2 regions of the Planococcus sp. MB-3u-03 genome follow, and region 1 is predicted to be linked to the other one. Evidence: riboswitches for the same ligand, from Rfam matches in the RefSeq annotation. Region 1 holds a riboswitch; the other holds the start of a gene.
The links. Region 1 has a riboswitch for thiamine pyrophosphate ahead of thiT (energy-coupled thiamine transporter ThiT). Riboswitches for the same ligand answer to the same signal wherever they lie in the genome.
Positions count from the first base shown of each region.

Region 2: linked by a shared signal. The riboswitch ahead of CW734_RS09630 (ABC transporter substrate-binding protein) and the one ahead of thiT (energy-coupled thiamine transporter ThiT) in region 1 are both predicted to bind thiamine pyrophosphate.

Region 1 is NZ_CP025135.1:1,004,145-1,012,128, forward strand. It holds gene CW734_RS06200 (DEAD/DEAH box helicase) at 1-730, shown strand, start outside; gene CW734_RS06205 (aminopeptidase) at 730-1,953, shown strand; gene CW734_RS06210 (SGNH/GDSL hydrolase family protein) at 1,966-2,910, shown strand; gene CW734_RS18255 (hypothetical protein) at 2,947-3,117, opposite strand; gene CW734_RS06215 (M20 family metallopeptidase) at 3,181-4,263, opposite strand; TPP riboswitch at 4,403-4,502, shown strand; gene thiT (energy-coupled thiamine transporter ThiT) at 4,600-5,175, shown strand; gene map (type I methionyl aminopeptidase) at 5,336-6,088, shown strand; gene CW734_RS06230 (hypothetical protein) at 6,134-6,871, opposite strand; partial or broken gene CW734_RS19900 (M3 family oligoendopeptidase) at 7,053-7,984, shown strand, end outside.
Region 2 is NZ_CP025135.1:1,663,140-1,671,123, reverse strand. It holds gene cls (cardiolipin synthase) at 1-1,100, opposite strand, end outside; gene CW734_RS09650 (YwaF family protein) at 1,236-1,958, opposite strand; gene CW734_RS09645 (ABC transporter ATP-binding protein) at 2,015-2,758, opposite strand; partial or broken gene CW734_RS09640 (ABC transporter permease) at 2,751-3,514, opposite strand; gene CW734_RS09635 (thiamine-binding protein) at 3,514-3,807, opposite strand; gene CW734_RS09630 (ABC transporter substrate-binding protein) at 3,807-4,814, opposite strand; TPP riboswitch at 4,942-5,052, opposite strand; gene CW734_RS09625 (putative quinol monooxygenase) at 5,149-5,445, opposite strand; gene CW734_RS09620 (MarR family winged helix-turn-helix transcriptional regulator) at 5,477-5,905, opposite strand; gene CW734_RS09615 (nitroreductase family protein) at 6,012-6,659, opposite strand; gene CW734_RS09610 (GNAT family N-acetyltransferase) at 6,776-7,339, opposite strand.

The DNA of each region.
Region 1 (7,984 bases):
ACGCATCATGGTGCTCGACGAAGGTGACCAATTGATGGCCCGTGAACACCGCGGCATCATGAAGGACCTTATCGAAAGAACGCAGCAAGATCGCCAGCTCGTGTTGGTATCGGCGACCATTACAGAGGAAATCGAATTGGTCGCAGAGCGCATGATGAAGCAACCGACGCGCCTGCAAGTATCGGCAGAACAGTTGCCGAAGCAGGGCAAAGTGACGCATTCATTCATCAAAGTCGATGAGCGCGACAAGACCGATTTGCTTCGCAGTTTGTCGCATATGACAGGCGTAAAAGCACTGGCGTTCGTCAACAACCTCGACCAAGTGCTGATGAAGGAAAGTAAGTTGAAATTCCGCGACGCAAAAATCGCGACTTTGCATTCTGAAATGAAAAAAGAAGAACGCAAGAAAGCATTGGACGATTTCCGCAAAGGCGAGACGGCTGTATTGATCGCGACCGAAGTGGCAGCACGCGGCCTTGATATCGACCAATTGACGCACGTCATCCATGTCGATGCGCCGATGACAGTCGAGCAGTATTTGCACCGTTCGGGCAGAACCGGGCGCGCAGGGGCTGATGGTGAAGTATTGACGCTTCTGGCTTATGCGGACGAAAAGCATTATAAGAAACTGACGAAAGAATTGCCGAACAAGCCGGTGCAAAAAATCATGCATGGCGGCGAGTTGATCGAAGGCAATAGCAAAACCATGACAGCAAAGGGGAAAAAATGATGAGCTTTCAGGACAAGTTAGCGCAATATGCGGAATTGACTGTCCGTGTCGGCGTCAACATCCAGCCGGGGCAGGAGCTATTGATTGCGACGACGACGGATACCGTGGAATTCACGCGCTTGGTCGTTGAGAAAGCCTACGAAGCCGGGGCTAAGCAAGTCCATGTCGCGTTTTCGGACCCGTCAGTTATACGGACGCATTACGAATTGGCACCGGACGCCGCGTTCCACGAATTTCCGGATTGGGTCGTCAAACAGCGCGACGCTATCATCGACCATAAAGGCGCATTCTTGTGGATCGATGCGGAAGACCCGGATTTGCTTACAGGCATTCCGGCAAAACGCTTAAGCGATGCGCAAAAATCCGCTGGAAAGGCATTGGAACGCTATCGCCAGGCTGTCGGATCCGATAAGATCGCTTGGTCGATCGTTGCGATCCCCTCTGAAAAATGGGCGCAAAAAGTGTTCCCACATGAACAGGATCAAATGGCCGCTCTGTGGCAAGCGATTTTCCAGACCGTGCGCATCGGAGACGGTGACGCAGTCGCATTGTGGCAGGAGCATATCGCCAACTTGGAACGGCGGGCGGCCGCATTGAACGAACGGCGCTACCGGAAATTGCATTACCGTGCGCCAGGAACCGATTTGACGATCGGTTTGCCAGATAGCCATATTTGGATGAGCGGCGCTTCCCGCACGCCGGACCAGGTGCCGTTCATCGCCAATATGCCGACTGAAGAAGTGTATACCGTGCCGGCCAAACTGGAAGTCGAAGGCACCGTGCGCAATACGAAGCCGCTCGTTTACCAAGGCAATATCATCGATGGCTTCACGTTGCGCTTCGAAAACGGCCGTATCACACAAGCGCGAGCGGAAATCGGCCAGGAACTATTGGATGAATTGCTTTTAGCCGACGAAGGCGCAGCATATCTTGGGGAAGTAGCACTTGTGCCGGTTGAATCGCCGATTTCGGCTTCCGGCATTTTGTTCTACAATACCCTATTCGATGAAAATGCATCGAATCATTTGGCAATCGGCGATTCCTACCCGACTTGCCTCGAAGGCGGAAAAGACTTGGAACGCGATCAATTAAAGGATTACGGATTGAATACGTCGATCGTCCATGAAGATTTCATGATCGGTTCGAGCGAGATGGATATTGATGGCATTACGGAAGACGGCAAGACCGAAGCGATTTTCCGAAAAGGAAATTGGGCATTCTAACGAGGTGAGCATATGAAAAAGACGATGAGTGTGATGGCGGCAGGGCTTTTGTTATTGGCTGCAAACCCGGCATCTGCGGAGCCACAAATACCTGCCGCTTATGTAGCCATCGGCGATTCGCTGGCGGCAGGCCAGACGCCGAACCGGGCGATCGACAGCGGCTATTCGGATTTGATTGCGCAGGAATTGACGCGCAACCAGCCGCTGGCGTTTTATTCGAAAGACTTGGCGTTTCCTGGATTCACCACAGGTGATGTCTTGGAAAGCATCGAGTCGGATGAAGCAAAAGAACTGCTCGGCCAGGCGAACATCATCACAGTTTCTGCCGGTGCGAATGATTTGTTGCGCCTTGTGCAAGCAAATGCCGCTGAAGGCGCTTTGAGTTTTGAAGAGATCCAGGCAGATTACGCACTGAATGCGGCGCGTGAAAACGTCGAAACGATTCTGGCTGAACTGGAAGAGCTTGCCCCATCAGCCGATATCTATGTCATGGGCTATTATTTTGCATATCCCCACGCCCGTGATAGCCAAAAGCAAGGCACGGCTGGGCAGCTGGAACAATTAAACGCCATTCTCAAACAGGAAGCAGAACAAGCCGGCGCAACATTTGTCGATGTAGCCGACCGTTTCGGTGAGGATGCGGTGGACCTCGTCCCGAATCCCGCGGATGTCCATCCGAATATGAATGGCTATCAGGAGATGGCGAACGCATTCTTCGAGTATTACGGGGAAGGGTTTAGAGTGGAAGATGCAGAACTGCCGGAACCGGCGCCTGTTACTTTTGAAGAAATCCAGCAAATGCAGGAAGAGGAACAGGAACAGCCATCAAGTGAAGCGAATGAAGCAGAAGAAGAGCCTGCTTCTGAAGACGCTTCAGGTGACGAGGCTGCCGCCAAGCCTTCCGACGGCGAGGATCTGGATTATCTAGCGATCCGCCAAGCATTGCCGCTCATTTAAAAGCTTGAACCATATAAAAAGGCCGGAGAAAATGGATCATTTTCTCCGGCCTTTATCGTTCAGCGGCTTTTCGTGAATCGCTGCGGTTGCGTGCATCGTTTTCATTGTTTGCGTTGTTCTTTTGCGGTTGTTCATCACTTTGCGGATGATCGGGTAAGCAATCGGTCCGTATTTAATCGCAGATCTGACAAGTCTTCCAATAGCCATATTTATCGCTCCATTCATTTTTCGTATTGAGGTTTAGTAGAGTTTTCCCGGTTTCAGCCTTTATTAAACATCGGTCGGGGCGATGGCGTGCGCGATTAAAATATCCTTGTAGGAATGGACGCTTGAAATGGAGACGTATTCTGCGTTGCCGTGCCAGTCGTCTCCGCTCGGCCCGAACTCGATGGCGCCTTGTCCGCCGATTTTCTCGGCATAATAACGGGTGTCGGCAGCACCGTGCTGGCCGAACAATACCGGCTGTTCCGAAAGCGTCGATTCGACGGCCTTCATCAAGGTCTGGATGTACGGATGGTCGTCCGTCGTCGTCAAAGCAGGGGTCGAACCGCTCGCTTTGAATTCCATGTCAACATCGAGTGTTTCGGCCAGCTGTTCCATCTGGCGGACGATCTCGTCTTTGTCTTGCCCGGGCATGAAGCGGATATCGTAGGACATCTTGCAGATTTCCGGTACGACATTATAACGGTCGCCGGCATTGATGATCGGCAAGTTGACGGAAGGCTGCTCATAGTATTCCGTCGATTCTTTACGGAACGGCAAATCTTTCATGCCGGCATGGAATTTCATCGCCGATTCGATGGCGTTGATGCCTTCCCATGGGCGCGAACCGTGTGCCGGTTTGCCTTTGAATGTCAAATCCATTCTTAGTATGCCTTTTGATTGTAAGCCGATCTTCAAATGGGTCGGCTCGCCGCAAATGACGAAATCGCCGTAATGACCTTGATCGACCAGCCATTTCGATGTATTGCGCCCGCCAATTTCTTCGTCTGTGACGATATGCAGGTGCACTTCGCGCGGCAAGGCGGAAGCATCGAGGTCAACAAATGCCTGCATCATCGCCGCGACCCCGGCTTTCATGTCGGCCGACCCGCGGCCATACAGTTTGTCGCCTTCTTCGATTGGGGAGAATTGCTCTTTATGTCCCGGCACGACGTCGACATGGCCGTTCCAGATGATCTTTTCGGCACCTTGCCCTTTAGCTGCTGTCAGCATGAGGTAGCCGTCATTATCGTGTACTTCGACTTCTTCGCCTTTCGCCTTGAGCCAGGCAGAGCAGAACATCAGCGCTTCATTCGCCCCTTCTTTCGTATCGCTTTCGATTTTGATCAAATCCTTCAATAAATCAATCATTGATCCGGCAGTTTTTAAACTGCCTCCACCACCTTCCACAAAGTTTGCTATTTTCTAACTACCCTAATCCGTTTGGCTGAAACGGCCTTGCAAGCCAAACTTACGTTGTGTACAATACACATAATAGCGGAATAATTGTATGCACCACAAGGGGAGCTTTGGCTGAGAGTGAACGATTAAGTTCTTACCCTTCGAACCTGCAAGTTAATGCTTGCGCAGGGATGTGGATGGAAAACCGGCCCAAGCGGCGCCAGGATCTGTCCTGGCGCCGTTTTTTATATGGTTTTTAAAAACGGCCCTTCTGGTGATGTGCAAATCCAAAAGGAGGCAGTTTGAATGAGAAATAAACGTGTATTGTTAATGGTCGAAATTGCGATTTTTGCAGCTCTCGGCTTTGTATTGGATTTTATCGCCTTTCGCATGCCGCAAGGGGGATCGGTCAGCTTGGTCATGATTCCGATCGTGCTGATGGCATTCCGGAGGGGCGTCGCAGCCGGTGTCGTCACGGGTCTTCTGGTCGGCTTGCTGCAGATTGTCACTGGTTTCATCTCGGTTGCGCCGCTGTCGTTCGGCTTTGTCGTCATGCAAGTCATTTTGGATTATTTGCTGGCATATGGCGTCGTCGGTTTGGCCGGAATGATGCGGGGCCGCTACTTGGAAGCCGTGGAGGCGAAAAAGACCGGGAAAATCATTGTCATGGTCGCACTCGGTGTCTTGATTGGTTCATTTCTCCGTTATGTGATCCACGTCATTACGGGGATCCTGTTCTTCGGCATGTTTGCTGATGGCAATGTCTTCATCTATTCAGCCGTCTACAACGCCACCTATATGATTCCGGTCGCAATTGTCGCGGCCATCGTTTGCTCGTTGCTGTTCATTACAGCGCCGCGTTTGACGCAGCCCGATTCATGATTAAAACCGCCTAGTGATAGGCGGTTTTTTTGATGGATAAAGAAAATAATGAACGCTCTTCATTGGTTATTTATGGGAATTTCCCGAAAGGTATGAGAGGCGAGAGCGGCTTATTCTATGTTATAATGCTCAAATAGAATAGTTTGAAAGAAGGGTCAGTATGATAGCGACTAATGAAAAAGATATTGAAGGTTTGAAAAAAGCCGGACAGATGGTGGCAGAAATCCGCGAAACGATGAAAGCGGCCGTGAAGCCCGGCATCACGACGAAAGAACTCGATGAATTGGGCGGCCGCCTGTTCAAAGAATGGGGCGGGGTCTCTGCTCCGAAATCAGAATACGATTTCCCCGGTTATACATGCATCAGCGTCAACGAAGAAGTGGCGCACGGGATTCCAGGAAAGCGCGTCATAAATGACGGAGACATCGTTAATATCGACGTGTCCGGATCATACGGTGATTATTTTGCGGACACTGGAATTTCATTCGTGGTCGGAGAAGGGCACGAAGCGAAAGAAAAGCTTTGCCAAGCGGCGGAATCCGCATTCGAACGCGCCATGATGAAAGTGAAAGCGGGTGCCAAGCTGAACCAGATCGGTAAGGCAGTCGAACGCGAAGCGAAAGACCAAGGCTTGTTCGTCATCAAGAACCTGACAGGGCATGGCGTCGGAAAATCGCTTCACGAGGCGCCGCAATATATCCTCAATTATTACGATGCGTGGGAAACGACAATCTTGAAAGAAGGCATGGTGCTTGCAGTCGAGCCGTTTATTTCCCAAAAGGCCGAGCATATCATCGAATCAGGCGATGGCTGGACCTTTATCACGCCGGACCAATCGCTCGTCGCACAAATCGAACATACCGTACTCGTCACAAAAGGCGAACCGATTTTGCTGACGAAACTCGAAAAATAAAATCATCGAATATAAAAAAACAACCATCAGCCGATGGTTGTTTTTTTATGGCGTCATAATTGGTTTTGCCGGCTTTTTCTTGATCAACAAGATGCCAGTCAATAAAACGCCGCTCAGGAATAAAGCTGCCGTGCTGACCAGCATCTCGTCCATGCCGTGGCGGACGGCGATCGCGACGAACGCCCAGATGAATACCAAAGTCAGCGGGATGTCCGAATGGTGGAAGCGTATGTGAAGCGCCAATGCGGTCGCTACGGTCAGCATGATGACCGTCCATAATTGATCGCTCAACCCCCAGCCGCTCCAGCTGTAGAAAGTCAAAACATAGCTAATATTAGCGATGGTCGCGACACTGATCCAGCCCAGATTGACAGAGACCGGCAAACGTTCCGTAAAGCCCCGTTCGTCGTTTCCGTATTCCAAGTACAAAGCGATCAGCGACAATAAATAGGTAATCATTGCAGTGATCGACCAAATAAAGAACTCATAATGCCAGCAAAGCAGCCAGGCGATGTTGAAAACAGCGCTCAAGATGAAATACAATGAGACTTTTGCTGAAGGGTGCACTCCTTTTTCAAGCGCAGCCAAAAGCCGATGATCCAGATAGCCAATAAAATATATAACGGACCAGATGGAAAATGCATAACCGGCCGGCGTAAAGAGGACCGGCACACGGTCGGAGATTTCACCGGTAGTCTGACCGTTGATCGGCAGTATATTCGCCAAGGCATTCATGGTGACGACAGCGATAAATGCCAGCGTCATCAGCAGTACGCGAATCATATGAAATCCCTCCTCAAATATCAGTATAAACTCGCCAGCCCGCACGACCAACAAGAAAGTGCAGGAAGTTTTGAAAATGGCGATATCGTGAAAAGTACAAGGCGGTCGCCGTTCCCGTTCGGTGAAGGAGATGTTATACTTATTAATGTATTTTGAAAATTCGTGACCGCAGGGGAAAAAGATGACGAATACATATCCGGAAGTATGGGAGCTTGATAGTTTGTTTTCAGGGGAAGCGATTCAGCTGAATTGAGAACGCATCTGGACGCAACAGCAGATAAGCTGGCCGATTTCGAACAAGCCGCTGCAACATTCGGTGTTCGAAACGAACAGCAGACGCGCAGCAGGTGGCGGCGTTATTGGAAAAGACCAGTGATGTATCGGTGGACCTTCGCCAAGCCGGAGCGTTTATCGGCTGCTTGATGGCGCAAAACACCGAAGACAAAAAGCGGCATTACTGCAAAGTGAACATGCATTGATGCGATCCCGTTTCCAAAGTGCTTTCTTGAAATTCAAGCAGGCGCTCATGGAGACGGATCCGAATGTCTGGTCAGAGCTGCTTTCGACTGAAGACTTGAAGGAATTTGCCTTCATCTTGGACGAATGGCGCCAAGAAGCGACACGGCTATTGTCTGAACAAGAGGAAGGGCTCATTACATCGCTCGGCATCGATGGCTATCACGCGTGGAGCGAATTATACGATTTGCTGATCGCCTCGATCTCGGTCCAAGTGGATGTTGACGGTGAAGACAAGACCTTGTCGGTGGGGCAGGCGAATAATTTGAGCTCCCACCAAGATGCAACCGTACGGAAAGAAGCCTACGACAAGCTTGAAGCGGCATGGGGCGAAAAGAAGAGCTGTTTGCCAAAACCTTGAACTCGCTCGCGGGATTCCGGCTGCAGATGTATAAAAGCGCGGCGTCGATAATGTGCTAGAAGAGCCGTTGCAGATGAACCGCATGAAACAGGAAACCTTGGACGTCATGTGGCAGGCCATCAGCGAACATAAACAGCCATTTGCGGATTACTTGGCACGCAAGGCGCAATTGCTCGGCAAAGACCAGCTTGCCTGGTACGATGTCGACGCGCCGGTCGTGGAAAATTCCCAGTCGT
Region 2 (7,984 bases), 660 kb from region 1:
CCGGGAATCATAATATTCATTTTTACACCGCTCAGCAAGGCCATCTTACAGGCGTCCATAAAACTTTTATCAGGAATGAAATACGGTGTCTGGATGTAGATTTCACGTTTTGCCGAAGAGATCATTTTGATTTTCATGTTTTTCAAATGCTCGGTATGGGAATTTGGCCCGCTCGTAACGATTTGCATCGGCGAGAAGTTCTTGATTTGATGCGTGGGAAAGCAGAAAATGTCATCGCGGCTCTTATACTGGTTGGCATAATTCCAGTCCAAGACGAAACGGTCCTGGATGTGTTGGACGACATCGCCTTCTATGCGCAAATGGACATCACGCCAATACCCAAATTTCTCCACTTCGCCTAAATATTCCGTCCCAACATTAAACCCACCAATATAGCCGATTTTCCCGTCAACGATGCATACTTTCCGGTGGTTGCGGTTATTGAGGCGGAAATTGATTCCCAATTTGGACGGAAAAAAGATTTCCACTTCGCCGCCATGTTCGATCAATTCCTTGAAATCCGATTGTTTTAAACTCTTCGACCCGACTGCATCATAGAGAAGCCGTACCTTGACTCCGGCTTTGGCACGCTCGAGCAAAGCATCGAATAACCGCTGGCCGAGCGCATCTCGTTTAATGATGTAATATTGGACATTGACTTCTTCCTGCGCATGGCTGATGTCTTCGATCATCGTATCGAACTTCTCGTTGCCTTCAGAGAATATACGGGTTTCGTTGTAGAAGCTGACGAGCGATTTGGACGACCGCAAATTCATAATCAGCAATTGCTCATATTTGTTCAACAGCTCTTCATCATACTCCGCTTCCCCTGTCTGTATGCGCTGGACTTGTGATTCGACTTGCCGCGTGTAATAAGATTGTTCGTCTTCGCTCAAATTGTAAAAGTTGTTGTTGGTCAAATGCCTGCCGAAAAACAAATAGACAATAAATCCGAGAATCGGCAAGAAAAACAAAATCAATAGCCATGCCCAAGTAGTCCCTGCATCCCGCCTTTCATTGAAGATGATTACCAGCGCGAGCACGATATTCAACAGCAACAAAGAGTTCAATGTCCAGCTCAGTACGACTACCCAATCCATCCCCGCCACCCTTTCTTCTATGTCCCCTTCTATTCTCTAAATATGCAATTAGTCCTCTATTTAAAACCGAAAAGCTGCCGGAAACGGAAGCTTTTCCGTCCTCTGCAGCTAGTTTATGAACTGATTCAGTTGTCTTCAGAAACTGTTTTTAAAGAGGCAGCGGAATATCCCGTACTGAACCGCAAATAAAAAGAAAGCAACTAAGCATAAATTGATATAATACCAAACGCCGTCCCCGAAGAAATCCAAGGGCGAGACGGTAGATGGCCGCTGCGACAGGTAAAGATAATTCGAGCCAGTCTGTGGATTGACCCAAAAGCCGATGAACGCGGCATAGACGAGCAAAAGGCCATAAACCGAAAACACCGAGCGCCATGTAAGTGCGTTTGGCATAGCCAAAGCCAAAAACCAACATGCCCATGCGATAGCGGTATGATGGACAAAGAATTTCCAAAACCGGTAATGCTGGTAATCATACGGCATATCCGGCGTCACCAGTGCCAAAGCCGCGGGCACGATGCCGATGAAAAAAGATAGGCGGATCCAAAATGGGTGCAAAGTGACTAAGCCGATCATGGCGGTGATAGAAGCGACGCCGCATAGATGGAGCGGCATATAACGGTTGAAGCTCCAATACTCGTGGCTAATGGCCCAATATTGATAGGACACTTCAGAGATGAGCAGCACAAGAAAAAGCAGCCAGCGTAATTGCTGGAACAAGGCATTTTTAGCGGCTAAATTATCTCTCAAAAGGATCAGGCAAAGGAACCCTGTCAAAGCGATTGCCAGTACCACTAGATGGCTTACGGAAAAAAGCTCGAACGGATAATCGGATCTTGCACCAAACCACGTATCCATCGCTGCCCCTCCTTCTGTATCCAGTTCGAAAACCACTTCAATATGCGCTTAAAACCTTATTCCCCTGTCCCTTTCTTCAACACTTTATAAATGTCCTTCTTGTGTTGCAGAAACTCTTCTGTCAAAGTGATGTCTTCTGCTCTCGGCCTCGCGAAACCCACTTTAAACTCAGCGAGGACACGCGCAGGTTTTTCCGATAACACCAGAATTCGGTCTGCGAGAAACAAAGCTTCTTCTATATTATGCGTGACGAAAAGAATCGAGCGTTTATTATGCTGCCAAATATCAAGCAGCCATTTTTGCATTTCTGAACGGGTGAATTCATCGAGCGCTGAAAACGGTTCGTCCAGCAAAATGAGCGGCTGTGGGCTCAATAGGCTGCGGATAAAGGCGGCGCGCTGCTTCATGCCGCCGGACAATTGGTGCGGATACGATTGCTCATAACCTGCCAGGCCTGCTTTTTCCATCATTTGAATGGCTGCTTGCTGGTCTTTGTGACCGGCGATCTCAGCCCCTAACAAAACATTGTCCAGCACGGTGCGCCACGGAAGCAGCGACGGGCTTTGCGGCATATAGCTGACGGAGCCTTTTTGGCCGTTGATGTTCTCGCCGCCCAATAGAATACTTCCTGCATCCGGCTCATAAAGCCCGCCAATTAAATGAAATAACGTGCTTTTACCGCTGCCGGAAGGGCCGAGCACGGCGACAAATTCATCGTCTCCTATATTCAATGATAACTCTTTCAGCACTTCGGTCCCGTCAAAGCTTTTCGTCAATTGCTCAATCGCCAATTCAGCCATTCAAATTCCCTCCCCCGCTCGTTTTCCAGCGGATGACCCGCTTTTCGAGTAACACGATCGCCGCAAAAAATAGCATGCTCAAACACATGATCAACAGGATCGCGACAAATACTTGCGTCGTCCGGAATGACGACGAGGCGAGCGTCATATAGACGCCGATGCCTTCCTGCGCCCCGAGCCATTCAGAAATGACAGCGCCCATGACGCTATAGGTCGCCGCACATTTCCAGCCTGAAAAGATCGACGGCATCGCATGCGGCCATTCGAGTTTCCAAAAATCTGGCGTCTGTTAGCTCCGGCCATTTTCATATAATGCAGCAACTCGCCACTCGTCTGCCTGAACCCGTCAAGTGCCGCGATAGTGATCGGGAAAAACACACGAGAATGATGATAATCAGTTTCGGCACAAAGCCGAAGCCGAACCAAATGACCAATAGCGGCGCCAAAACGATAATCGGGATATTTTGCGATAAAATCAACAAAGGATAAAAGGTCTCCCGCAGTTTCGGCACGAGATGGAGGAGCATCGCGACGCCGAGCCCTATCGACGATCCGATAAAAAGCCGAGGATCGACAAACGAATTGTCGCAATCAGATGCCCGCTGTAGTTTTGGCCAACTTTTACCGCTTCCAGCCCGATCTGATAAGGGTCGGCAATAGCCAGTCCGGCACTTCAAACAGTGGCACCAGCACTTGCCAGATGATCAATAAAAGGATGAGGACCAGAACCGGTCTCCATCCTTTTCGCACAATCATCACGGCCGGTATTTCTCCGTCAATTTATCCATCGACGCGCCGCTCGGCTGATACAGCACTTTGATTTGTGAGATGACGTTCGAACTGCCGCACTCGATCATCGCTTCGTTCATTTCTTCGACGATTGAAAACAACTGCGCCAGATCCCCTTCCATCGTCGTCTCCAATGGATTGACTTGGTACGGGACGCCTGACTTTTCAATGACGGCAATCGCTTTGTCCACATACGGAATAACGTCTTCCCCGTTTTTGGTTTTCGGGATGATTTGAATACTTAATAGTGCATTGCCCATCAGTTTTCCTCCTCCGGTAAAAATTCATTGGTGTATGCCTGCTCGACGTCCAGTTCCTCATCCAGCAACCCGTTGCCGAACATCCAAGCTGCATAATCCGCCCACACTTGCTCTTGTTGTTCGCCGAATTTCGCGGCATCGTCCTGATATTTCGGCGACAGCCATTTCTGGCTCGCATTCACCAGTTCCGGGTCCAAATCTGGTACCGCTTCGATCAAGATCTCAGCTGCTTGTTCCGGCTCATCGATGGCGAATTCATAGCCTTGCGACACTGCTTTGGTGAATGCACGAACGGTTTCCGGATTTTCTGCAATCAAGTTTTCATTGGTCATCAGAATCGGGGTGTAATAATCCAGTTTGTCCGAGTAGTCCGTCAAATACTGCATGTTCAATTCATCGCCGCGCAGTTCGGCTTCAATTCCCGTCCAGCCGTAATAGATCCACGCAAAATCAATGTCGCGTTCGACCGCTGTGAAAAAGTCGCTATTGCCGATATTGACGATGTCGACTTTTCCCACATCGGCATCGTCTTGTTCCATGATGGACCCAAGCACTGCTTTTTCGACCGGCGCGCCCCATCCGCCGTAAGTTTTCCCTTCATAATCACTCGGCGATTCGATGCCTTTGTCTTTAGGTGATGCAAATCCGGACGTGTTGTGCTGGATGAGCGCCGCGATCGAGACGATCGGGATTCCCTGGACTCTCGCTTCCGTCAAGCTTTCCTGTGCCCCGATGCCGAATTCCGCCTGGTTGGAGGCGACCAATTGATTGGCGCCCGCTTCACCCGGCAAGATGATTTCGACATCGAGCCCTTGCTCTTCAAAATAGCCCTTTTCCTGCGCCACATACAATCCGGTGTGGTTGGTATTTGGCGTCCAATCCAACACCATCGTCACTTCTTGTAATCCCTGTTGTTCATTCGCCACATCGCTGCCCGGATTTTCCGCTTCGTCTGTACATGCCGCCAGCAGCAATACCGGCGCAATGGCAATCGTCCATTTTTTCATCTTGTTTCCCCCTCTGAATGAATTCATAAAAGATGATTTCAGGAGCTGATTCAGGGGACATATCCAATTGCGGATACAAAAAAGCGCCCAAGGTTATAGAAACCTTGGGCGCATATCATCGCAGAATAGACCGATTTGAATATGTTCCCTCCGCTGGTATTAGCCAGTTCAGGTTCCAAGGGTCAATATCTCACGGATATTCTCTCAATCGGCAACACCGATTCCCCACATGTGTTTTATGAAATTAGCATTTGTCTTTCAAGGTCTATCTTGTCACAGTTCACCGAGATGTTCAAGCACTGTCTGGCATCTCATTTGAACAAACAAGTTTTTCTTACATTGGGACAGCTTCACCGCTATAGACTTTGAGTTCCATCGGCGCGCTCATGAATCCGGCTGCTTTTTTCGAAAATGCCGTGAAATGCTCGCTCGCGTTATGGGCTTCGATTGCTTGCGCATCTTTCCATACTTCGACCATCGTGTAATGGCCGTCCTGCTCGACCGATTTCATCAAATCGTATTGTACATTGCCTGGTTCTTGACGCGATGCTTCAATAAGAGTTTTGCCTTCATCTAAAAACGCTTGTTCTTGGTCAGGTTTTACTTGCAAATGTGCGTGGATAATCATCATATGTTTTCGCCATCCTTTAATTTATATTTTTTTAATAATCAACGATATTGTCTTGCATACGTTGTAGCATATCGCTTAGCGCATCCACTTCCTCAGACGTGAAATCGTGGAGCATTTGCTTAACGAAGCCCATATTTTCTTTCCGGTATTCGATGATGCGCTCGCGGCCTTCATCGGTCAGGCTGACAAAAATCACGCGGTTGTCCTCTGGATTTCTGCGCTTCGTGACCATTCCGCTCGCTTCTAGCTGTTTCAAATGACGCGTAATCGCGGCGCCGTCGATATTGACCAATTTTTGAAGCGTCGATTGATTGATTTCATCCACCTTATACAGTTGGGACAATAATTCATAGCGTGACGCACTGATACCTGTGCAGCGCTCGAACTTTGGGCTGATCTGATTGGTCAGGCCCTTAAACTGGTGCAGCATTTGTTCCTGCTTTGAAAATGAACACGGCATAGAAAGACCTCCTAAATAATCGATGAAGTCAATTGATAGCTGTGCCCACTATTCATTGACCAGTCAAATATAATACATAAATACCGAATACTCAAGATTGGCTGGCTTAGCTCCAGGTCGTGGTCGTCTCGACCGGCAAGCGGTACGACTGGAAGCCTTCGTTGGCGGCTTTACCAATCGTGAGAAGCATGACTGGCACATACCGCTCTTTGTCCAGGCCGAACGTTTCAGCGATTTTTTCCTTGTCGTAGCCACCGATTGGGTTGGTGTCGTAGCCGAATGCACGGGCAACGAGCATCAATTGCATAGATACAAGCCCTGAGTCCAATAGCACGATGTCTTTCATCTGCTCTTTGGACATGCCTTCATACAAAGGTTTGAAGTAGCCGACTTGGAATTCTTTCACTTCTTCCGGCATATAACCGAGTTCTACAGCTTTTCCATAAATCTCTTCTGCGTACTCAATGTTGTTGAGGTCGCCGAACACGGCAATGACAGCTGATGCACTCATCACTTTTTCCAAGTTGAAAGATGCCAGCGGCGCAAGCTTTTCTTTTCCTTCTGCGCTGTCGATAACAACAAAACGCCAAGGCTGCATATTGATGGAAGATGGCGCCGTGGAAGCCTGTTTCAGGATTTCGGTCATTTCCTCGCGGCTGATTTTCACGTCCGGATCGTATTGTTTAATGGAACGGCGCCCATTGACGATTTCATTGAAATCATTGGTTTTTGTTTTGCAGTGTTCATGGTAAATTGCTCCTTTTCTATCCTAATTGTTTTGAGAAATATTAATTGACCCCTCATTAATTGATGCCTCACATAATATAAACCCGTTAAAGAAAAATGCAACCAGAAAGTTTTACAGGATTTTTATCCATAAAAAGAAAGGCTTCTGCAGCCTTTCTTGCTTTTGCTTTTGATAATCGCTTCGATAATTGCCATGATGATTTCGTCTGAAAACGCCCCGTTGTAATGGAGCACTACCCGCAAGACCCTTCTCTTTAAGCCGTTCTTTTCATAAGCGCGTATGCCCCGCTCATTATGGCTGAACACTTCCAATTGCAGGCGGTTGAGCTTCAGCACATCAAATACAAATTTCAGCTCCAGTTCGATCGCTTCTGTGCCATAGCCTTTGCCCGTCAGTGCCATCGCATTCATGGTGATCCTAAACCCTGCACTCTGGTTGCCCTGGTCAATATCCAATACTGACAATTCACCAATCAATTGATCCGTTGCGTACAAACAGATCGTAAAATCGTAGCGCGTGTCGTCCTGTTGGATCTGTTCGATATGGTCTTGGATTTGCTCAAGCGAAAACCTGGCTTTTGTTCCGGTCATGTATCGAATTTCCTCGTCTTCGGTGTGATCCAAGAACAGCTGTGCATCTTCTGCCTTAACTGGCCTCAAGTATATCCGTTCATTGATTAGCTTCATGATTCTATCTCCAATCAAAATATTAAGTTGAAGCATCTGGGTGAAGACATCACCCAAAAGAATTCTGGGAAAAAGGCATGGCACTATGTGTAAAAGACGCTGAGGAATTTATTCGGCTTAGCGAATTGGCATCAGCAGATTAATAAAGGGAGTCAAAATATATCAAGATTTTAATGAGCATCCCTTTAAATATAGAAAAGCATCATATAAAATAGGATTGGCAAAAACTAATGATTAATCCGTAAATGACTGTCTTTTGATGAAAGATAGAACGCACCCTATCCCCATACCAAGATGGGCAAAAGCCATTGGGATTTGGAAAAGCATTATCTGTATAATTTTCCCAAGCCCGCCGGATGCAAAAAGTAGAAATCAGAATAGTGACAGCTCCAGTGAGCAATAAATGAATTACCCGATAAATTTGAAAACCATTGTCTCCTCCTAGCCTATTTCTTACAAAAGCGTGAATTTCAAATCCTGAACTTATTTTTAGGTATCTCTTTTTTAAAAATGGGATTAAAACCGGTGAGCTAACATCAACAGAATACCAGAAATAACCATAAAAGGTTATCAATCTATTGTGTTTAACAAAATATAAACAGGGAGGCAGCCATATTATTGGTTGCCTCCTGTTTTATACAATCA